DNA from 3 places in the Streptomyces sp. NBC_00005 genome. Region 2 is predicted to be linked to each of the others. Evidence: riboswitches for the same ligand, from Rfam matches in the RefSeq annotation. Region 2 holds a riboswitch; each other region holds the start of a gene.
What was found. Region 2 has a riboswitch for cyclic di-AMP ahead of OG303_RS10340 (peptidoglycan DD-metalloendopeptidase family protein). Riboswitches for the same ligand answer to the same signal wherever they lie in the genome.

Region 1 (7,260 bases), 2.4 Mb from region 2:
GGGCTGGTGGGCCTGCTCACCACGGCCAACATCTTCATCGCGGTGCTGTGGACCTGATGCCGGCGCGGCCTGCCGCGACGGCCCCCGCGGCGACGGCCACCCACGCCGCCACCGCGATCCACAGCAGCACCTGCCCGGGTCCCTCGAGCGAGGGGACGTCGAGGGCGGCGGCGACGGACAGCGCGGCCGCCGCCGTCATCCCCAACGGGAACACGGTCGCCCAGCGGCGCGCGTCGTAGCCGAGCCGCGGCCGGACCGCCTCCGCGACGAGCAGTACGGCGTACCAGGCCAGGTCGAGCACGAGCAGGGCCACGGTGACGGCGCGCAGAACGTCGCGGTCGTCGTCGTTCCACAGATACAGGCGCGCACTGTCCGCGGCGACGAGCTTCGATCCGGCGAGCGCCGAGATGGCGAGCACGCCGCCCGCCACCCAGTGGTCCCCGTGCCCCTCCGTCACCTGGCGCAGGTCGAAGCGGGCCAGCGCGAAGCCGTAGAGAACGAGCCCGAGCCAGAACAGCACGAGCGCCGCGTGCGCGAGCCACGCCACCGCCTCGGCCCCGGCGAGCGTGGCGCCGAGCACGGCGAGCCCCTGGGTGGCCACGCAGCACAGGAACACCGAGCCGGGCATACGCCGGCGCCAGTGCCGTACGACCTCGACGAGCAGCCCCGGCCACAGCACGGCCGCCAGTGCGAGCAGGGCCTCGGCGAGGGTCTGCCGGCCGAGGGCGGAGAACCGGGTCCCGAGCACGGCGGTCGCCGCGACGGCGGTGAGCGCCCCCGGCGTCCCGGCCTCCGCCCGCCACCTCTCCCGCTCCCACACCAGACGCACGCCGAATTCCGCCGCCAGCGCCACCCACGCGACACAGGTCAGGACCAGGGCGACCTTCGACAGCACCTCGTACCCCGTCAGATGCAGCCCGACCGACACGATGCCGGTCGCCATCACGGCGGCTCCGGCCGCCGGCGAACGCTGCGCCCACCAGGCGCGGAGGGAGGTTGGGTCGGGCATGGGGCCGATGCTAAGGAGCGCGGTGCGTGTTGAGCGTGGGGCACGCGCGTGGGTGGGGCGAAATACGCGCGGGCGCGGGGCAAGGGGGAGGGCGTGAGGCAGGAGCCGCACACCTCACCCGGGTGCGAGGCGCCCCCTCGGCGTGCGGTCGTGGGCGTCAGCGAAAACGGCCCTTTTACGCGCGCGTGCGTCACGAACTGCCTTCACGCGCGCGTGCGTCACGAGGTGCCCGCACGCGCGCGTGCATCGGCCCTCCGACGCACGCGCGCGTGCATCGCTCCTCCGGCGTCTCAGGCCGGCCGCACCACGCTGTGGATGATCGACTCGCCGGCGTAGTAGACCGACTCCTCGCGGACGTACGCGCCAGGCTTCGGGGCGTGGATCATCATGCCGTTGCCGATGTAGATGCCGACGTGGCTGATGTCGTCGTAGAAGAAGATCAGGTCGCCGGGCTGCGCGTCGGCGAGGGAGACCGTGGTGCCGGCGTTCACCTGGTCGTAGGTGGTGCGCGGGAGGGTGACTCCCGCGGCCTTCCAGGCAGCCTGGGTGAGGCCGGAGCAGTCGTAGGAGCCGGGTCCTGTGGCGCCCCAGACGTACGGCTTGCCGATCTGCGCGCGGGCGAAGGCGAGCGCCTTGGCCGCCTTGGTGGCGTACGAGGAGTCGGTGGTGGAGGTGCTGCCCGAGTCCGACGAGGAGCCGCTCTCCTGGGCCGCGGCCTCCTCCTTGGCCTTCTGCTCGGCCGCCTGCTGCTCGGCCAGCTCCGCGGCCTTGCGCGCGGCCTCCTGCTCCTTCTTCTTCTCGATCGCCGCGAGCCGCGCCTTCTCCTCGGCGGTCAGCTTCGACAGCAGCTCGCGCGCGTCGGAGAGCTTCGTCTGCACCGTGGACTTGGCCGTCCGCAGGTCGCTCTGCGACTCGGTAAGCGTCTCGAGGCTCTTGGTGGCCTCCTGACGCTTCTTCATCGTCGCGGACTGCTCGGCGACGTAGTCGTCGACCGCGCCCTTCTGACGGGAGGTCAGCCGTCCCATCAGCTGCGTCTGGTCGAAGTAGTCCTGCGGGGAGTCGGCGAGCAGGAAGGTCGCCGTGTCGGGCTCGGAGGCACCGGTCCGGTACTGGGCGGCGGCGAAGGAACCGAGCTCGTCCCGCACCTCGTTGAGCTTCTGGGTGCGCTTGGCCACGTCGTCGAGGAGGGTGTCGACGCGCTTGCGCTGCTTGGTGGTCTTCTCTTTGGTCGCGTTGTACTTCTCGGTCGCCGACTCAGCCTGGCGGTAGAGGTCGTCGACCTTCTTCTCGACTTCCTCGAGACTCGGCTTGCCGTCGGTCGACGGGGCGGCGTTGGCCGTCTGGGACAGCAGGGCCACGGACGTGAGGGCGGCCGTGGCGAGGGCGGGGGTGCGTATGCCTGCTACGCGCGTACCAGCGGGACGCGACTTGCGGTGCGACGCCAAGGGAGGCGACTCCTTCCACGTTCCGCCTACCGAGTTAGCTGTCGGGTTCGGGCGGGTGGTTCGGAAGGGTTGCCCTACGGTCCTTGCCCCGAAAGGGAGCTGAACCGATTCACCCCGGGATCGGTGGGTCCCCGGCTCCGGATGCGCGGCGGCGACCCGGACTCGACGGAAGCCGCGCGGCCCGGCGACGTTCGCCGGTGGGGGTCGTGCGGCATGCCTGGAACGGTAGCCAACTCGTGTGGCCCCTGTGAAGGTTGATGTTCGATATGCCCGATACATTTTCGTGACCTCTGGTCAGAACGTCGCGCGACGTGGTCCTTCCGGAATGATCTGCGTAGATATGTGCGTATTTTGACCGGAGTGGCGACGTCCGCCCGCTTCCGGGCGCTAACTTCCAGCCAGCCGCGGTCAGGTGCTGCGGCGGGTGAGGGGGTACGGCATGAGAAAGCGCACGGCATTCGTCATCGGTACATCGGTCGCCCTGGCCGCCACCGCGGGCATCGCTCCCGCGAGCGCCACCGGCGGACACTCCGGCGGCAAGCCGGAGATCCGCGTGATAGCCAAGGGCCTCGACAATCCGCGCCAGCTCTCCTACGACCACGGTCGCCTGTACGTCGCCGAGGCCGGCCGCGGCGGCAAGAAGTGCCTGGGCCAGGGACCCGAGGGCCCGACCTGCATCGGCCTGTCGGCCGCGGTCAGCAAGGTCTACCGGGACGGGGGCGCCTGGAAGCGCCACCGCCTGGTCGACGGCCTGCCCTCCGCGGGCGCGCCCGACGGCGGCTTCGCGGTGGGCCTGAACGGCGTCTCGGCCCGCCATGGCCAGGTCTGGGGCGTGGAGACCTGGGCCCCGCCGGAGGCCGGCGTGCCCACCACCCCGCCCTGGAACAAACTCGGCAAGCTCCTGTCCATCGACCGGGGCAGGGCGAGGATCGCCGCCGACATCTCCGCCGTAGAACTCAAGTACAACCCGCACAAGACGGCCGTCGACTCCAACCCGTACGCCGTCCTCGCCCTCCCCGACGGCCGCAGGATCGTCGCGGACGCGGCCGGCAACGACCTCGTCGTGGTGTCCAGGAACGGCAGGGCCCGCCCGTTCACGGTCTTCAAGGACCACGACAAGCACGAGGCCGTCCCGACGTCCCTGGCCCTCGGCCCCGACGGCAAGCTCTACGTCGGCGAGCTGAACGGCGAGCCGTCGAAGCCCACCGCGCGCGTGTGGAGGGTCGACCCCGGGAGCGGCAAGATCCTCGGCTGGAAGTCCGGCTTCGGCGCGATCACGGGCATCGCCTTCAACGACGACGGAGACCTGTACGTCAGCCAGCTCTTCGCCGGCGTCGTGACCAAGGTCTCGGACGGCAGGCGTACGAACGTGAAGGTGCCGTTCCCGGCGGGCGTCGCCGTGGACCCGAGCAACGGCAAGGTCTATGTCTCGGCCTGGTCGATCGCGGACCGCGACGGCACGGTCCTGGAGGGCAAGAAGACGCCGGGCGGCCAGATCTGGCGGATCAGCGGCTTCTGAGGACCGTCGGGTCCGCCGGGCCGATCGGGTCCGTCAGGCCCGGGAGGCCGGCCCGGCAGGCTCGTCAGGCCTGAAGATTCCGGCGATGTTCTCAGGGCGGCGGCGGGCTGTCAGTGGGGCGCCCTAGACTCGGAAGGCGATGAGCAGCCTCTTTGACGACAGCTTCCTGGCGGACCTCCAGGCCCCGCGCGGCCATGCGGAGGAACCACCGCCTCCGCCCGAGGACGATCACGTACCGGAGCCGGTTCCGGACGATCTGTTCGGTGGGAAGTTCGACGCGCCACCGGACCGGGACGCCTACTACCGCGACGGCGCCCCACGCCCGGCGATCGACCCGGCCGCGCTCCTGGACGGGCTGAACGAGAACCAGCGCGCGGCCGTCGTCCACTCCGGCGCCCCGCTGCTCATCGTGGCGGGCGCCGGCTCCGGCAAGACCCGCGTCCTCACCCACCGCATCGCCCACCTGCTCGGCGCTCGGAACGTGCATCCGGGTCAGATCCTCGCGATCACCTTCACCAACAAGGCCGCGGGCGAGATGAAGGAGCGCGTCGAGCAGCTCGTCGGCCCGCGCGCGAACGCGATGTGGGTGATGACCTTCCACAGCGCGTGCGTGCGCATCCTGCGCCGGGAGAGCAAGAAGCTCGGCTTCACGTCGTCGTTCTCGATCTACGACGCCGCCGACAGCAAGCGCCTGATGGCCCTGGTCTGCCGCGACCTGGACCTCGACCCCAAGCGCTACCCGCCGAAGTCCTTCAGCGCCAAGATCTCGAACCTGAAGAACGAGCTGATCGACGAGGAGGACTTCGCCGCCCAGGCTACCGACGGCTTCGAGAAGACCCTCGCCCAGGCCTACGCCATGTACCAGTCGCGGCTGCGCGAGGCGAACGCCCTCGACTTCGACGACCTGATCATGACGACGGTCAACCTGCTGCGCGCCTTCCCGGACGTCGCCGAGCACTACCGCCGCCGCTTCCGGCACGTCCTGGTCGACGAGTACCAGGACACCAACCACGCCCAGTACGCGCTCGTACGGGAACTCGTGGGCACCGCGCAGCGCGCCGACGACGCTGACGTACCGCCCAACGAGTACGACCTCCCACCTGCCGAGCTGTGCGTCGTGGGCGACGCCGACCAGTCCATCTACGCCTTCCGCGGTGCGACGATCCGCAACATCCTCCAGTTCGAGGAGGACTACCCGGACGCGACGACGATCCTCCTGGAGCAGAACTACCGCTCCACGCAGACCATTCTGAGCGCGGCCAACGCGGTCATCGAGCGCAACGAGTCCCGCCGCCCCAAGAACCTGTGGACCAACGCGGGCGAGGGCGCGCGCATCACCGGCTATGTCGCCGACACCGAGCACGACGAGGCGCAGTTCGTCGCCGACGAGATAGACCGCCTCACGGACTCCGGCGAGGCGAAGGCCGGGGACGTCGCCGTCTTCTACCGGACGAATGCCCAGTCCCGTGTCTTCGAAGAGGTCTTCATCCGCGTCGGCCTGCCCTACAAGGTCGTCGGCGGTGTCCGCTTCTACGAGCGCAAGGAGGTCCGGGACGTCCTGGCCTACCTGCGGGTGCTGGCCAACCCCGAGGACTCGGTGCCGCTGCGCCGCATCCTCAACGTCCCCAAGCGCGGCATCGGCGACCGCGCGGAGGCGATGATCGACGCCCTCGCCCAGCGCGAGAAGATCAGCTTCCCGCAGGCGCTGCGCCGCGTCGACGAGGCGTACGGCATGGCCGCGCGCTCCACGAACGCCGTCAAGCGGTTCAACACGCTGATGGAGGACCTCCGCACGATCGTCGAGTCCGGCGCCGGCCCGGCGACGGTCCTGGAGGCGATCCTCGAACGCACCGGCTATCTCGCCGAGTTGCAGGCCTCCACCGACCCGCAGGACGAGACCCGCATCGAGAACCTCCAGGAACTCGCCGCCGTGGCCCTGGAGTTCGAGCAGGAGTCCGGTGAGGGCGAGGAGCCCGCCGGGCTCGCCGCCTTCCTGGAGCGGGTCGCGCTGGTCGCCGACTCCGACCAGATCCCGGACGAGGAGGAGGACGGCTCCGGCGTCATCACCCTGATGACCCTGCACACCGCCAAGGGCCTCGAGTTCCCGGTCGTGTTCGTCACCGGCATGGAGGACGGCGTCTTCCCGCACATGCGCGCCCTCGGCCAGGCCAAGGAGCTGGAGGAGGAGCGCCGCCTCGCCTACGTCGGCATCACGCGCGCGCGTGAACGGCTGTATCTGACGCGGTCGTCCCTGCGCAGCGCGTGGGGGCAGCCCTCGTACAACCCGCCCTCCCGCTTCCTGGAGGAGATCCCGGCGCAGCACGTCGACTGGAAGCGGACGGGCGCCACGGCACCGGTCTCCTCCGGCCCGGCGTCGGGCGTGGCGGCCTCCCTGTCGTCCTCCCGCTCCCGCTCGTCGGCATCGGGCGCGTCCGGCTTCGCCACGAGCCGGGCGTCCGACAAGCCGGTGGTCTCGCTGGCCGTCGGCGACCGGGTCAACCACGACCAGTTCGGACTCGGCACGGTCGTGGGCGTGAAGGGCACGGGCGGGAACGCGGAGGCGACGATCGACTTCGGCGACACCAATCCGAAGCGCCTGCTGCTGCGGTACGCGCCGGTGGAGAAGCTGTAGCTCTCATGCAGTGAGCCCCCGCCGACCAGCGGGGGCTCACCAGGAAGTCCGGGGGCTCACAGGGAAGTTGTGAGGTCTACGTCGGGTCGAGCCCGTGGCTGCGCAGCCACGGCAGCGGGTCGATCGCCGAACCGCCGGCCGGCCGGACCTCGAAGTGCAGGTGCGGGCCGGTCGAGTTGCCCGAGTTTCCGGAGTACGCGATCGGCTGGCCGGCCTTCACCGTCGTACCGGAGGCGACGCGGTAGCTGGAGAGGTGGCAGTACCACGTCTCCGTACCGTCCTTCGCGGTCACGATCATCATGTTGCCGTACGCGCTGTTCCACTGCGTGCGGGCGGTGCCGTCGGTCGCGGCCATCACCGTCGTGCCGTACGACACCGGGAAGTCGATGCCGGTGTGCACGGACATCCAGTTGATGCCGGCCTGGCCGAAGTAGGCGCTGAGCCCCTTCTGGGTGACCGGCAGGACGTACTTGGGACGCAGCCGTTCCTTGCGAGCCGCCTCGGCCGCCGCCTTCTTCTTCTCGGCCGCCTGCTGGGCCTTGAGGTCGATGCGCTCCTGCGTACGGCTGGCCCGGTCGGCGAAGTCGTCGGCGCCGGCGGAGAGGCTCTTGAGCTGGGCGTCCAGCTTGTTGTTGGCGGCGGACGGCTTCACCGC
Region 2 (7,260 bases):
GTCCACAGGCGTTGCCGACAGGCCCCACGGCCCTTGATGATGTTGGTCATTGATCGCACCTGTTCGGATGTGTGAGGCCTTGATGCTGGAGATCTCCGACAACGGCCGTACCTGGCTCCTCTCCGGGACGACCAGCAGTTACGCCGTCCACCTCACCGAGGCGGACGAGCTCCTGCACCTGCACTGGGGGCCGCGGATCGCGCTCGCGGACGCCGAGGCCCTCGCCGTCCGCCCGCTGCCCGACTACCGGCCCTTCGAGGCCCCGCTCGACGGGCGCGAGGAGTACCCGGTCGAGGGCGGACCCCGCTTCGCACGGCCCGCCCTGTCGGTGCGCACCGACGAGCGGCGCGGCACCGAGTGGCACTTCGAGGCGTACGACGTCGAGGGCGGGGACGACGGCGAGCTGCGCCTGCGTTTCCGTGACGGCGGGCTGACGGTCACGCTCCACTACCGGATGCGACACGACGTCGTAGAACGCTGGGTGACCCTCGACAACGAGGGGTCCGCCCTGGAGCTGCTGCGGGCCGACTCCGCCGTCTGGACGCTGCCCGACCGGGAGGACTGGCGGCTGTCGCAGCTGCACGGGCGCTGGGCCGCCGAGTCCCGGCTGACCGCGTCCCCTCTCACCTACGGTGAGAAGATCATCGGCAGCCGTCGCGGCCACACCGGGCATCAGCACCTGCCGTGGGTCGCGCTCGACACCGACGCGACCGAGGAGCGCGGCGAGGTCTACGGCTGCGCTCTCGGCTGGTCGGGTTCCTGGCGGATCGCGGTGGCACAACTCCCGGACGCGCGCGTGCAGATCACCGGCGGTGCCGGATACGACGACTCCGGGCTGCTGCGCCTGGAGGCGGGGGAGTCGTACACGACCCCCGTCTTCGCCGGCCTGTGGAGCGACGGCGGCTTCGGCGGTGCGAGCCGCGCCTGGCACGCCTACCAGCGCGCGTACGTCGTCCCGGACGCGGACCGGGACCGGCCGGTGCTGTTCAACTCCTGGGAGGCCACGGAGTTCGACATCTCCGAGGAGCAGCAGGGGACGCTCGCCCGGCGGGCCGCGGCGATCGGTGTCGAGCTGTTCGTGGTCGACGACGGCTGGTTCGGGAAGCGCGTCAGCGACCGGGCCGGACTCGGCGACTGGACGGTCAACCCGGACCGCTTCCCGAACGGCCTCAAGCCCCTCGCCGACTATGTGCACGCCCTCGGCATGCAGTTCGGCATCTGGGTCGAGCCCGAGATGGTCAATCCGGACAGCGATCTCTACCGCGCCCATCCCGACTGGGTGCAGTTCCAATCGGGACGAAAGCGGACGGAGTTCCGTAATCAGCTCGTACTGAACCTGGCCCGGGAGGACGTTCAGGAGTACCTCTGGGGGCAGCTCGACGCGCTCCTTTCCAGTGCCCCGATCGACTACGTGAAGTGGGACTTCAACCGCTGCTTCACCGACGCGGGCTGGCCCGGCGAGCCCTACCCGCAGCGGCTCTGGGTCGACCATGTCCGCGGGTTCTACGCGCTGTTGGACCGCCTGCGGGCGGCCCACCCGGGCGTCGCCTTCGAATCCTGCTCGGGCGGCGGCGGCCGTATCGACCTCGGCGTCCTGAGCCGTACGGACCAGGTGTGGACCTCCGACAACACCGACCCGCTCGACCGGCTCGCCATCCAGCACGGCTTCAGCCAGATCCACCCCGCGCGCGTGATGGCCGCCTGGGTCACCGACAGCCCCAACACCCAGCTCAACGACCGGGTCAGCTCGCTGCGCTTCCGGTTCGTGAGTGCCATGGCCGGCGTGCTCGGGGTCGGCGGGGACCTCACCCGGTGGACCGAGGAGGAGCTCGCCGAGGCCGGTGGGTGGGTGGGGCTCTACAAAGAGATCCGGCCGCTCGTGCAGCACGGGGACCTCTATCGGCTGCGGTCTCCGCGGGGCGGGCTGAGTGCGGTGCAGTACGTGCGCGGGGACGAGGCGGTCGTCCTCGCCTGGCTCCAGGCGCAGAGCTACGGCGAACCCGTTCCGGCGCTGCGACTGCGCGGCCTCGACCCGACAGCCTCGTATGAATGCCGTGAAACGGGCGAAGTTCACAGAGGTGCCGTACTGCTGCATCACGGACTGCGTACCGGATTGCGTGGCGACCTCGACGCCGCAGTTTTCCGCCTGCGTCGCATCTGAGTGTTCTGTCCGAATTGGTATCTTGGTTGGGATTCAGTCCTGTTCAGTTGCCTTCGCATGCCTTCGCTCCAACTCGCTCCGGAATAGGGAGTCCTGGGGTGAGGGTGCGTGAGGAGCGTCATATTCGTGACCGTGCGTGGCCCGTCATGTCCACGTAATTCACGTGCTTTACATGGGGATTTGGGTGAGGCGGCGCCCTCGGAATTCACGCAGGGTGACCGGGAATTTTCTCAGGGGATCTACAGAAACGGATTCATAGGGAACCGTCGCTTGTCCCTTTGCGTCCCGGTCGCTTACGTTCGCCACCAATCCGGACGGACGCCCAATCCTGCCGCCGCCCGGAATCCGCACAACTCACCCGTGAACGGCAGGAGCGGGGGACCCACAGGACTTACCGCCTGTTCCGGTCTCCGGAACGGCTAGGGGTAAAGCCGCGTGCAGCGCGGCCGGGCATCTCCAGCCCGCACCCGACAGCTCACCTCGTAGGCGCCGGAGAGGAATTCGCCATGCCCGCCAAGGGTAAGCACCGCCGCCCGAAGCCCCAGCGCTTCACCCGCACCATCGCCGTCGCCGGAACCGGTGGCGCCGCACTCGCTCTTCCACTCATAGGTGCTACCGGCGCCCATGCCAGCACAGCGCAGTCCGTTTCTCAGTCCGTTTCCCAGTCGGTTTCGGAAAAGACCGTCCAGTCCCTTCCGGCCGCCGAGAAGAAGAGCGCCGCGAACAAGGCGGGTGCACGGACCTATTCGGTGCGGGCAGGCGATTACCTCGCGAAGATCGCCGACGAGCAGCACGTCGCCGGCGGCTGGAAGAAGCTCTACTCGGACAATCGACGGGCCGTCGGCGACGACCCGTCCCTGATCCACCCGGGCCTGAAGCTCTCGATCGGCAAGAAGGCCCCGGCGAGCACCGCCAAGTCCTCGTCCTCGCCTTCCTCTTCGTCCGCCTCGAAGACGTCCGCTTCGTCGAATTCCTCGAATTCCTCGAACCAGACGGCCGCCACGCAGGCCTCCGACTCCACCGGCTTCACCCTCCCGGTGACCGGTGCCACCATCGGCACCGGCTACCACGTGGCCGGCAGCATGTGGTCCAGCGGGTACCACACCGGCGTGGACTTCGTGGTCCCGACCGGCACGTCCCTCAAGGCCGTTGGCGCGGGCACGGTCGTCTCCGCGGGCTGGGGCGGCGCGTACGGCAACCAGGTCGTCATCAAGCTCGCCGACGGCTACTACGCGCAGTACGGCCACCTTTCCCAGCTCTCCGTTTCGGCCGGCCAGACCGTGACCGAGGGCCAGCAGATCGGCCTCTCCGGCGCGACCGGCAACGTGACCGGCCCGCACCTGCACTTCGAGATCCGCACCACGCCGGACTACGGCTCCGACGTGGACCCGGTCGCCTACCTCCGCTCGAAGGGCGTCGCCGTCGGCTGACGCCCCCTCAGAACCACCTGCCTGACACGCTGCCGAAGGCCGGACCCCGATCCCCGGGTCCGGCCTTCGGTGTGTCCGGGGTGTCGACAGCGCGGGGTGCGGACGGCACAGTGATCCCCGTCCGTGATGCAAGCGCTTTCTAGCGCTTCTACCGCAGAAGGGGTCCTCCGACGTGACGACCACGCGCAGAGCTTTCGGAGCACTGGCCGCCGGTGCCGCCCTGGCGACCCTCGCCCCCGCCGCGACGGCGAACGCGTCCGGCCGCGGACGCCTCGTCGCCCACGACGACTTCCGTCACGGCCTCCACCAGTGGGTGACCGAACTCCAGGACGGTGGCAGGGTCACCGCGTCCCGCGGGGTCCTGGAGGTCGACGTGCCGAGCGGTGCCACCGTTTGGTTCAGGGAGCGGCTCGAAGGGCCGTACGTCCTCGAGTACACCGCCACGCCCGTCTCCGAGGGCGGCGCCAACGACCGCGTCTCCGACCTCAACAACTTCTGGAACGCCACCGACGCCCGCTCCCCGGACGACCTCTTCGCCACCCCGCGGGACGGGGCCCTGGACGGGTACGACTACCTCACGACCTACTACGCGGGCTACGGCGCCAACTACAACACCACGACCCGGCTGCGCCGTTACGTCGGCCAGGCCGGGGTCCGGCCGCTGATCTACGACTACACGGAGCCGCTGCTCGTCGCGAACGAGCCCAACCGCGTCCGTATCGTCTCCGACGGCTCGACGGTCCGCTGGTGGAACAACGGACGGCTCGTCTTCGACTACAGCGACCCGGAGCCGTACAGGAACGGGCACTTCGCGTTCCGGACCACGTGGAGCCACTTCCGGATCGCCGACTTCAGGGTCTGGCGGTTGACCGCTCAACAGCGCTGATCGAACAGTTATTCCGGGCTTGGCGAACACTTTAGGAGTGGCTTATCTCACCGCCAGTCAACCCCTGCTTACGGTCGCGTAGGTCACATTCGAAGGTGAATCATGGCCGACGTGGCAGACGATTCGAAGAGTGACAGCAGATCAGTGATCGGGTCGTACGTTGCGGTGGGGGACAGCTTCACCGAGGGCGTTGGCGACCCCGGCCCCGACGGGGCGTTCGTCGGCTGGGCCGACCGGTTCGCGGTGCTTCTCGCGGACCGGCAACCCGAGGGCGACTTCGGCTACACCAACCTCGCCGTGCGCGGCAAGCTGCTCGACCAGATCGTGGAGGACCAGGTCCCGCAGGCCATCGAACTGGCGCCGGACCTGGTCTCCTTCTGTGCGGGCGGCAACGACATCATCCGGCCCGGAACCGACCCCGACGAGGTCGCCGAGCGCTTCGAGCGGGCGCTCGTCCGGCTCACCGATTCCGTCGGCACCGTCATGGTGACGACCGGCTTCGACACCCGTGGCGTCCCCGTGCTCAAGCACCTGCGCGGCAAGATCGCCACCTACAACGGTCATGTCCGGGCCATCGCCGACCGGTACGGCTGTCCCGTGCTCGACCTGTGGTCCCTGAAGACCGTCCAGGACCGCAGGGCCTGGGACGGCGACCGGCTCCACCTCTCGCCCGAGGGGCACACGCGCGTGGCGCTCCGCGCCGGACAGGTCCTCGGCCTGGAGGTTCCGGCCGACCCGGACCAGCCCTGGCCACCGCTCCCGCCGCGCGGCACCCTCGAGGTCCGCCGGGACGATGTGCACTGGGCGCGCGAGTACCTGGTGCCGTGGATCGGACGGCGGCTGCGGGGCGAGTCCTCCGGGGACCACGTCACGGCGAAGGGCGCTCTGTCGCCGGACGACATCAAGATGCGGATCTCTTCGGTGGCTTGACTGCCGCTGGAGGATGGGCCGTTCGTTGGGTTGAGAGCGCTCTGATGGCATGAGCCCCCGCGTCGAGCGGGGGCTCAGCGCTCCGAAGCCGTCAAGGCGGCCCGCTCCAGCCCCAGTTCCCGCGCCAGCGCCTCGTCCACCCATTCCTGCGCGCGTGCGCGCGACACCGCGCCGGCGTACGACGTCATCTGTACGGCGAGGCCGTCGAGCAGGGCCGTCAGGCGCAGGGCCGCGCCGTGCGGGTCCGGGCAGCGGAACTCGCCCGCGGCCACGCCCTCCGCGACGACCTCGGCGATCGCCGCCTTCCACTGCTTGTCGAGGTCGCGGGTGACCTCCTGCAGCGCGGGCTCGCGCAGCGCCGCCGCCCAGCCCTCGATCCACAGGCGCCAGCCCTTGGCAGTGCCCGTCGGCGCGTACCAGCGCACCGCCGACCGCAGCCGCCGCAGTGCCGTCGTGCGGCGGCCCAGCAGTTTGCGCAGCTGCCCGAGGTCGTCCTCGGCCGCGAAGGTGAACGCGGCGGCGACCAGCTTCTCCTTGGTGGAGAAGTGGTACAGCACCAGCGCGTTGCTCACGCCGAGCGCCGACGCGACGTCGGCGATCCTTACCGCCGCCACGCCCCGCGCCTCGATCTGTTCGATGGCGGCCCGCAGCAACTCCTCACGCCGCTCGGCCACGCTCAACCGCACTCTCGCCACGCGGTCACCCTATTGCGTCGCCGCTGATGGTGCCGGGTGAGGGCACTACTTGGCGAGTTCCACGGGGTAGAGATCGGTTCGCGCGATCGCCGCGTCGCGCTCGCCGGACAGAGCGGTGCGCCGCTCGTCGCCCATGAAGCCGTCGTAGCCCGCCTGTGAGACGAACTCGATCAGCTGGATCTCGTCCGGCCGGCCGTCGGCGCCGTCGGCCCGGGCGCGCTGCACGATCCGGCCACCATGCTCGCCGAGCAGCGCCAGGACCTTGTCCTCGTACGCGACCAGCGCCTCGGCGGCACCAGGCCGAGCCCAGAGCAGAACACACAGTTGGACCGTCATGGCGCCCGACCATATCGGCACCGTCCTGCTCCTGTACGCACCCGCCTGCCCGTCCCCCGGTCACTCGCCCCTCTTGTCCTGCCATTGCTGACTGTTGCCGCCCCTTCGTCTCAAGTCCCGGCAGGCCATGGCGAGTCGGCGTCTCGCACCACGGCGTGCGGCGAGGCACCCACGACGGCCACTGAGCCCGGGGCGAACAGGGCGTCCGGCTTCGGTTGTCCAACCGCCGTCACCGGTACCAGCCGAAGCGTTCCGCGATCACCGGCAGCCGGTCCGCGACGATGGCGTGTGCCGCCGCCCGCGGGGTCGTCCCGTCGGCCTCCGCGCGGGCCAGCATCTGCTCGATCAGGGCGCGCATCGAGCGGCGGGTGTGCGCGAACGCCGCGTCCGCGTCCGGGCCGATGTCGCCGAACAGGGTCCACCACCACCAGGCGTTCGTCCCGGAGTTGACGACCACGTCGGGCAACACGGTCACCCCGCGCGCGGCCAGCAGTTCCTCCGCCTCGGGCAGCACGGGCATGTTGGCCGCCTCGACGATCCAGCGGGCGGTGACGCGCTCCTGGTTGGCGGTGTCGATCGCGTACGAGACCGCCGCCGGCACGAGCACCTCCGCATCGGCCGACAGCCAGGCGTCGCCCGGCAGTTCACGGTCACCGGGGCGCAGGGCCGCGCGGTCCACGGTGCCGTAGGCGTCCCGCGCGGCGAGCAGCGCCTCGACGTCCAGGCCCGCCGGGTTGGCGATCGTGCCCTTGATGTCGGCGACGGCGACGACGGTGAGCCCCGCGCGCGCGAGGAAGCGTGCCGTGGCCCCGCCCATCGTGC
Region 3 (7,260 bases), 7.4 Mb from region 2:
CGCGTTGATCGCCCCCGACAGGGCCGTGCCCAGGAGGAGGAAGGGCAGCGCCTGGACGGTGATGGCCAGGCAGACCGTGCGCCAGGCCGCGACAGCGGGGGCGTTCAGCCACCCGACGCCGGTGAGTGCGAGAACCGCCGCCGGGCCGGCCGCCGTCACGATGCCCGGCCAGGGCCGTCGGGTGGCGCGGCGTCTTGGCCGGCCGACCGGCGCGACGGTCGCCGTCTCTTCCGCCACGTCAACCATTTCATCCGTTTTTTGCATTTTTACTCCGGATGTCGGATTTCGTGGCGAAGATAAGCGAGGACCCCTCCCCTCACGGCGCGCACACGCCGCCACAGACGGATGAATGGACGGGACCCGGCACGCGCTTGACCATCCCGGGGGACAGTCCCGCTCAGCCGACCGCCACGTGATCGTCCGAGGACGGAGACTCGACCCTCGCCCCCGACGTCCCCCCGCGCCGCACGGGCAGGAGGGCGGGGACGGGCGGGCGCTTGCGGCCGCGGCCGTGGCAAAGGGCCAGGACGATCGCGGCGGCGACCGCGATCAGGTGCTCGCGTCCGGCCAGATTGGGTACGGCGATCGACTCCCACACCATCGACCCGCCGGTGAGCGTGAACACGATGGGCGCGCGCCGCACGACGGCGACATACGTGAACAGGCCCACGACGGCTGCGGACGGTCCCGTGTCCAGCACCTGCCCGATCTCGGGCGGCAGACCCAGTCCGCCCCAGCCCGGACCGAGCGCGATCATCACCCGCACCGTCAGGGTGCCGGCCAGCGTGGTGGCGTACGCGATGGCGAGTGTCCTGGCCCGGCCGAGCGCGAGTTCCGCCAGGGCGAACGCGAGGAACAGCTGCGTGATCCCCGCCCACACGGGCAGATCCAGGGCCGGGACGTACAGCGACACCGGCGTGCGCAGCAGGGCCAGCCACCACGGCAGGTCGGCCTTGACGCCGCCGAGGATCCGCACCACCACCGCACCGGTCGGCCGTTGCGCCAGCGCGTGGAAGAAGATGACACCGAAGGCGGCCACGAACGCCAGGGACAGCGCGGGCAGCCCACGACTCATGAGCTGCCGCACCGGATCGACCACGATGCCCTGCCACTCGCCCCGCAGCGTGCGCCCGACGAACGCCGCCGCCCACCACCATCCGCCGCGCGGCTGCCTGCGCCCCCGGTGGTCGACCGGGGCGCCCAACAGCCCGTCAGCGCGCAGCCTGTCCGCGACGCCGTCCGCGCACCGCATCCCCCTGCGAAGCAAAACTCCCCCTGACCAGGTAAAAGTGGCCCGTGCCGCACAGGGCGGCGCCACTCCACCCGAGGGCTACGCCCGGCGGCGAGGCTTCCTGCGCTTGGCGCCTTGGGAGACGCCGGATCCGGCACGCGGGTTGCGTCCCGCCGTCTTCCCGGCCGCCTTCCCCGCTGCGGGCTTGCGCCGGGCACCGGCCGTGTCGCCGGCCTTGCCCTTGGGCTCCGGCTCCGGCTCCGTCGCCTTGCGGCCCCGGGAGCTGTTGACCGTGCGGCCGCGGACGATCCCGATGAAGTCCTCGACCAACTCTGTGGTCGCCTCCTCGGGCCACGCCAGGGCGATGCTCGACTCGGGGGCGTCCACGAGCGGCCGGTACGTGAGGTCCTTGCGGTGGTGGAGGCGGGCCAGCGACTGGGGGACGACGAGGAGGCCGACGCCCGCCGCGACGAGTTCGACGGCGTCCTCGGTGGTGGCGGGGCGCTCGAAGGCGGGCTCGCCCGGCGGCCGGTCCCAGTCGAAGACGTCGTCGAGCGGGTGGAAGAGGACCTCGTCCGCGAGGTCCTCGACGCTCACCTCGTCCGCCGCTGTGATCACGTGGTCCTTGGGGACCACGACGACCGTCGTCTCCGTGTAGAGGGGGATGGCGCTGAAGTACGTACGGTCCACCGGCAGCCGCACGAGTCCCGCGTCGGCGCCACCGGCACGCAGCACGCCGGACACGTCGGGGCCCGGTACGGCGAGGAGGGTCAGCGGGATGTCGGGCAGGCGCTCGTTCCAGATCCGCACCCACTTGGCGGGCGTCGCCCCCGGGACGTACGCGAGCCGGAACGCTGGGGATGCTTCGGAGCCTGTCACCCGGCCAGGGTATCGGCCGTGGTCGGAGGTCCCGTCCCCGGTCGATACCCTGGACACCATGAAGTCGCACCAGACCACCCAGACGATGAAGCCCACCACGGCGGCGAAGAAGCTGGGTGTGTACCTCGAGGCCACCCCCGCCGAGTTCCGTGAGGGTGTCATCTCGCGCACCCAGCTCGACGAGCTCCAGGCCAACCCGCCCGAGTGGCTGCGTGAGCTGCGGGCCAACGGTCCGCACCCCCGTCCGGTGGTCGCGGCGAAGCTGGGCGTCTCCATCGCGGGTCTCGCCCGCGGCGGGGTCACCGAGGCCCTCACCACCGAGCAGATCGACGCCCTGAAGCAGGAGCAGCCCGAGTGGCTGCAGAAGGAGCGCGCCACCCAGGCCGAGGTCCGCAAGGAGACGGCCCGCATCAAGCAGCGGGACGCCGAGCGCGAGACCGAGAGCGACGGCCCGCGTTCCTGATCCCGTCCGCCCGCGTCCCCGAGCCCGTTCGACCGCGACTGTCGGTCGCCGTCCGGACTCACTCCGTGCACGAGACACCGATCTGACGGTGCATTACGACGAAGGTCACAAAAGCGTATCGGACATTCCGGCCTTCAACCTTCACACGGGGCGCACAAGTTGGCTAGCGTGGCATCAGGCCGCACGAGTCCCTCCGGCGAACCCCGCCGGGACGCGCGGCCTCCGCCGAGTCCGGTGCGCCCTCGTGGCAGCCGGAGCCGGGGACCCAACCGAACAATGGGGTGAATCGGCCCAACTGCCCTTCGGGGCAAGGGTCGTAGGGCATGCCTTCCGGAAATGACCGCCCGAACCCGACAGCTAACTCGGTAGGCGGAGTACGGAAGGAGTACGGCTCCCATGGCGCCGGAACGATCGTCGCGCCCCGGAGGCCTCGGCCTCCCAGGTGTGCGCAACTCCGCCCTCGCGACCGCTGCCCTCACCTCGGTGGCCCTGTTCTCGCAGACCGCCGACGCCGCACCGATGACAGGGGACGAGGGCCCCAGCCGCGAAGACGTCCGGCAGCGGGTGAGCAGCCTCTACGACCAGGCCGAGAGCGACACCGGCAACTTCAACTTCACCCGGGCCCAGTTACTGGGACCGCGGCCGCCCACCGCCCCGGGCAGTGATCGCAGGCGCTCGGACCCCGCTCTCGACGCCGTGTCCCGGCAGTGGTTCGACGGGGCGCGTGCGTCGCTGGGTCCGACGCTTCCGGCGGTACTGCCGGCCGACCGTATGCCGGCCCGCTCGGCCGAGCCCCGGCCGACGCGGCGTCCGGCGGAGCGCCCGTCGGGCAGCCGTCCCGGCCTGGAGCTGGAGGCGGCCGGCCGACCCATGGCCGAGCTGCCCGCCGCGGGGACCCGCCGTCCCGTGGCCGAGCTGACCGCCGGCCCCACGGCCGCGCTCCCCGCCGTACCGCAGCCCCGCCAGGAAGCCGTCCCGGCCCCGACCGCGGCCGCCCCCGAGTCGAAGCAGACCTTGCTGCGGAACTCCAAGCAGCAGAGCCAGCGCAAGATCGCGGCGGCCAGTGAGCTGCTGTACCGGTACACCGCCCGGCAGACCTCCCTGCCGCGCGCGGCCCTCGCGGCCCAGCAGCAGCCCCAGTTGGCCTGGCAGGATCCGGCCGACCAGGCTCGTCGTGCCGCCGAGGAGGCGTGGCGGCTGCAGCAGCCGACGGTTCTCGACATGGGCGCGCCCATGTCCGAGGAATGGCGCATGCGGCAGCCGAGCGTGCTCGACACCGGCGTACCCGCGGCCGAGGAATGGCGGTTCCAGCAGCCGAGCGTGCTCGACACCGGGGTGCCCGCGGTCGAGGAGTGGCGCATGCAGCCGAGCGTGCTCGACACCGGCGTACCCGCCTTGGAGACGCACGTCGGCACCAAGGCCGACCGGGCGATCGCCTTCGCCCGCGCGCAGATCGGCAGGCCGTGCCTGTGGGGTGCGGTCGGACCGGAGTCGTACGACAACGCCGGACTCACCCAGGCCGCCTGGAAGGCCTCCGGGGTCGCGCTGCCGCGCAGCACGTACGAGCAGGCGAGCACCGGCACGGTGATCCCGCTCGCGGAGAGCCGCCCCGGGGACCTGATCTTCTTCCACGACAACTTCAGCCACGTCGGCCTGTACACCGGCAACGGCATGATGATCCACGCGCCCGGCCCGGGCTCGGTCATCCGTGAGGAGTCGATCCACAACGCCGGGGAGGCGGCGATCCGCATCGCCGTGCGTCCCGCGTGAGGAGTTCAGGAACGCCGGTCGAGTCGTGACACCAGCAGCTCGGTGAACTGCGAGGCCGCCCACGGGAGTCGGCGGCCGAGCATCGTCTGGATCTGCGCCTCGCGCTGCCGGAAGACCGGGTGGTCGACCCGCACGTACGCGACGCCCTCGGCGGACGCGCCCTCGTCGAGGTCCCCGAGATCGCCGACGAGGGCGATGCCGCCGCCGGAGCGTACGAACTCGTACTGCGGGGCGAGCGCGTCGCAGACCAGTGCGGGACGCACCGTCAGTCCCTCCAACTGGACGCCGATGTCGAAGAGTTCGCGCTGACTGGTGCCCGCCGAGCCGAGCGCGAGCGGGTGGGCGCACAGCTCGGCCAGGGTGATCCGCTCCCGTCCGGCCAGCTCGTGGCCGGACGGGACGATCGCGGCCACCGGGATGACGACGGCGCACTCCACCCGCACGTCGTGCTGAGGGCCCATCGCATAGGTGGCGGCGACGTCCGCGACTCCCTCGGCCACCCGCCGGGTCGCCTCCTGGCGGGGCACGATGTCGAGGCGGAAGGTGACGTCCGGGTGCGCACGCCGGAAGGCGGCCAGCGCGCCCGGTACGACCCGCCGGCCGAACCCCTCCGAGCAGGCGACGGTGACGCTGCGGACGTCCGCGCCTCGTCCCGTGCGCAGTTCGTCGACGAGCGCCGCCGACTCGGCCTCGCTGCGGCGGGCGTGCGCCAGCAGCCGGGAGCCCGCGTCGGTCACGGTCATCCCGCGCGGGTGCCGGACGAAGAGCGGCACCCCGACCCCGGCCTCCAGCTTGGCGATCTGCCGGCTGATGGCCGACGGGGCGACGTTCAGCGTCTGGGCGGCCTCGCTGACGGATCCGGTCCGCGCGACCTCCAGGAAATACGTGAGGCTCACCGGCACCAGGTGCATTCCGCTCCCCTCGTCTCCCCCGTCGTGGTTTGCCGAGATTAGAACGCAGGGCTCCACAAACGGCAATGGTCGCCGCCCGGAATCCGTCCTACGCTGCATCCCCATGATGCCTGCGCAACTGCTCCGCAAAGCCCGGGATTTCGTGGACTCGGGCGCCTTCTTCACCGAGCTGGGTGCCATGGTCGCCTATCGGACCGAGAGCTCCCGCCCGGAGGCGAGCGTTGCCGTCTCGGCATACCTCGACGAGGTGCTGACCCCCGCTCTGGTCGGACTCGGCTGCAGCGTGCGGACGTACGACAACGGCGACCCGCGCGGCGGACCCTTCCTCGTCGGCAGGCGTGTGGAGTCGCCAGGGCTGCCGACCCTGCTCTGCTACGGGCACGCGGACGTGGTGGAAGGGCAGGAGGGCCGGTGGGGCGAGGGCCGGGATCCGTGGACGCTGACCGCGGAGGGCGAGCGCTGGTACGGGCGCGGCGCGGCCGACAACAAGGGCCAGCACCTCGTCAATCTCGCCGCGCTGCGGCTGCTGCTGGCCGAGCAGGGCAGGCTCGGCTTCAACCTCACGTTCCTGTTCGAGACCGGTGAGGAGATCGGCTCTCCGGGGCTCGCGGAGTTCGCCGCCGCGCACCGCAAGGAGCTGCGGGCCGACGTGCTGATCGCCTCGGACGGACCACGCGTGGACGCGGCGACGCCGACGCTGTTCCTCGGGGCGCGCGGAGGAGTGCAGATCCTGCTCGACGTGGACCTGCGCCCCGACGCCTACCACTCGGGCAACTGGGGCGGGGTGCTGCGCAATCCGGCCACGACGCTGGCGGGCGCGGTCGCGAGCCTGGTGGACGGGCACGGGCGTATTCGGGTGCCGCAGCTGCTGCCGCCCGAACTCCCCGACGCCGTAAGGGAGTCGGTGGCAGACGTCACCGTGGCGGGCAGTCCCGGTGACCCGGCGCCGGACGAGGGCTGGGGCGACACCTCGCTGACCGCCGCCGAGCGCCTGTACGCCTGGAACACGCTGGAGGTGCTGTCCCTGGGCGCGGCCGACGTCGACCGGCCGGTCAACGCGATCCCGGACAGCGCCCGCGCGGTCCTCCAACTCCGGTACGTGGCGGGCACGGACGTGAGCCGGATCGGCGAGGTCATCGCCGAGCACCTCGCGAAGGACGGCTACTCGATGGTCGACGTGACGGTGGCCGGGCGGTTCCCCGCCGGCCGCACACCGCTCGACGATCCGTGGGTGGGCTGGGCCAAGGCCGCGTTGGAGCGGGTGGCCGAGCGGCCCGTGACCGTCCTGCCCAACATCGGCGGCTCGCTGCCCCACGCCGTCTTCACCGACGTACTCGGCCTGCCCGCCCTGTGGTTGCCGCACTCGTACCCCGGCTGTCTGCAGCACGCTCCCGACGAGCACCTGCTCGCGCCGATCGCCCGCGAGGGCCTGGTCCTGGCGACGGCGCTGTTCCACGCCCTGGGCCGGCCGACCCCGGAGCTTCCGCTCCCGCGCCCGTGAAGGAATGACGATGACCGTTGAGCAGTCCCGCCCGACGACCGCCACCGCGACCACACCCGCGGCCACGAAGCGCGCGATCGCGGCGGCCACCGTCGGCAACGCGCTCGAGTGGTTCGACCTCGCGCTCTACGCGCTGCTGGCGACGTACATCGGCCGCACGTTCTTCCCGTCCGGCGACCCGGGCGTCCAACTGGTGCAGACGTACGCGGTGTTCGGGGTCACCTACCTGATCCGCCCGATCGGCGGCCTGGTGCTGGGCGCGTACGCGGACCGCCACGGGCGCAAGAAGGCGCTGATGCTGTCCATCCGGCTGATGGTCGTGGGCACGCTGCTGATGGCGTTCATGCCGGGCTACGCGACGCTCGGCATCACCGCGACCCTGGGCATCGTCCTCGCCCGGCTGCTCCAAGGCTTCGCCGCGGGCGGCGAGTTCGGCGCGGCGACCTCCTTCCTCGTCGAGCAGAACGCGGGACGCAAGGGGTTCCTCGGCAGTTTCCAGTTCGCC

Region 1: it holds a riboswitch for cyclic di-AMP, as region 2 does, so the genes downstream of both, OG303_RS20685 (NlpC/P60 family protein) here and OG303_RS10340 (peptidoglycan DD-metalloendopeptidase family protein) in region 2, are expected to answer to the same signal.
Region 3: it holds a riboswitch for cyclic di-AMP, as region 2 does, so the genes downstream of both, OG303_RS43635 (NlpC/P60 family protein) here and OG303_RS10340 (peptidoglycan DD-metalloendopeptidase family protein) in region 2, are expected to answer to the same signal.

The regions. Positions count from the first base shown of each region.
Region 1 is NZ_CP108316.1:4,528,048-4,535,307, reverse strand. Features, by position in the region: gene OG303_RS20695 (hypothetical protein) at 1-57, shown strand, start outside; gene OG303_RS20690 (tellurite resistance/C4-dicarboxylate transporter family protein) at 35-1,009, opposite strand; gene OG303_RS20685 (NlpC/P60 family protein) at 1,300-2,454, opposite strand; cyclic di-AMP (ydaO/yuaA leader) riboswitch at 2,462-2,615, opposite strand; gene OG303_RS20680 (ScyD/ScyE family protein) at 2,894-3,973, shown strand; gene pcrA (DNA helicase PcrA) at 4,113-6,605, shown strand; gene OG303_RS20670 (M23 family metallopeptidase) at 6,682-7,260, opposite strand, start outside.
Region 2 is NZ_CP108316.1:2,146,311-2,153,570, reverse strand. Features, by position in the region: gene OG303_RS10345 (alpha-galactosidase) at 83-2,161, shown strand; cyclic di-AMP (ydaO/yuaA leader) riboswitch at 2,487-2,663, shown strand; gene OG303_RS10340 (peptidoglycan DD-metalloendopeptidase family protein) at 2,668-3,591, shown strand; gene OG303_RS10335 (DUF6250 domain-containing protein) at 3,764-4,477, shown strand; gene OG303_RS10330 (SGNH/GDSL hydrolase family protein) at 4,622-5,407, shown strand; gene OG303_RS10325 (TetR/AcrR family transcriptional regulator) at 5,482-6,102, opposite strand; gene OG303_RS10320 (hypothetical protein) at 6,148-6,438, opposite strand; gene OG303_RS10315 (Glu/Leu/Phe/Val dehydrogenase dimerization domain-containing protein) at 6,668-7,260, opposite strand, start outside.
Region 3 is NZ_CP108316.1:9,556,537-9,563,796, reverse strand. Features, by position in the region: gene OG303_RS43655 (permease) at 1-264, opposite strand, end outside; gene OG303_RS43650 (hypothetical protein) at 398-1,267, opposite strand; gene OG303_RS43645 (LysR family transcriptional regulator substrate-binding protein) at 1,331-2,110, opposite strand; gene OG303_RS43640 (DUF5997 family protein) at 2,169-2,573, shown strand; cyclic di-AMP (ydaO/yuaA leader) riboswitch at 2,787-2,961, shown strand; gene OG303_RS43635 (NlpC/P60 family protein) at 2,970-4,343, shown strand; gene OG303_RS43630 (LysR family transcriptional regulator) at 4,349-5,254, opposite strand; gene OG303_RS43625 (M20 family metallopeptidase) at 5,358-6,755, shown strand; gene OG303_RS43620 (MFS transporter) at 6,766-7,260, shown strand, end outside.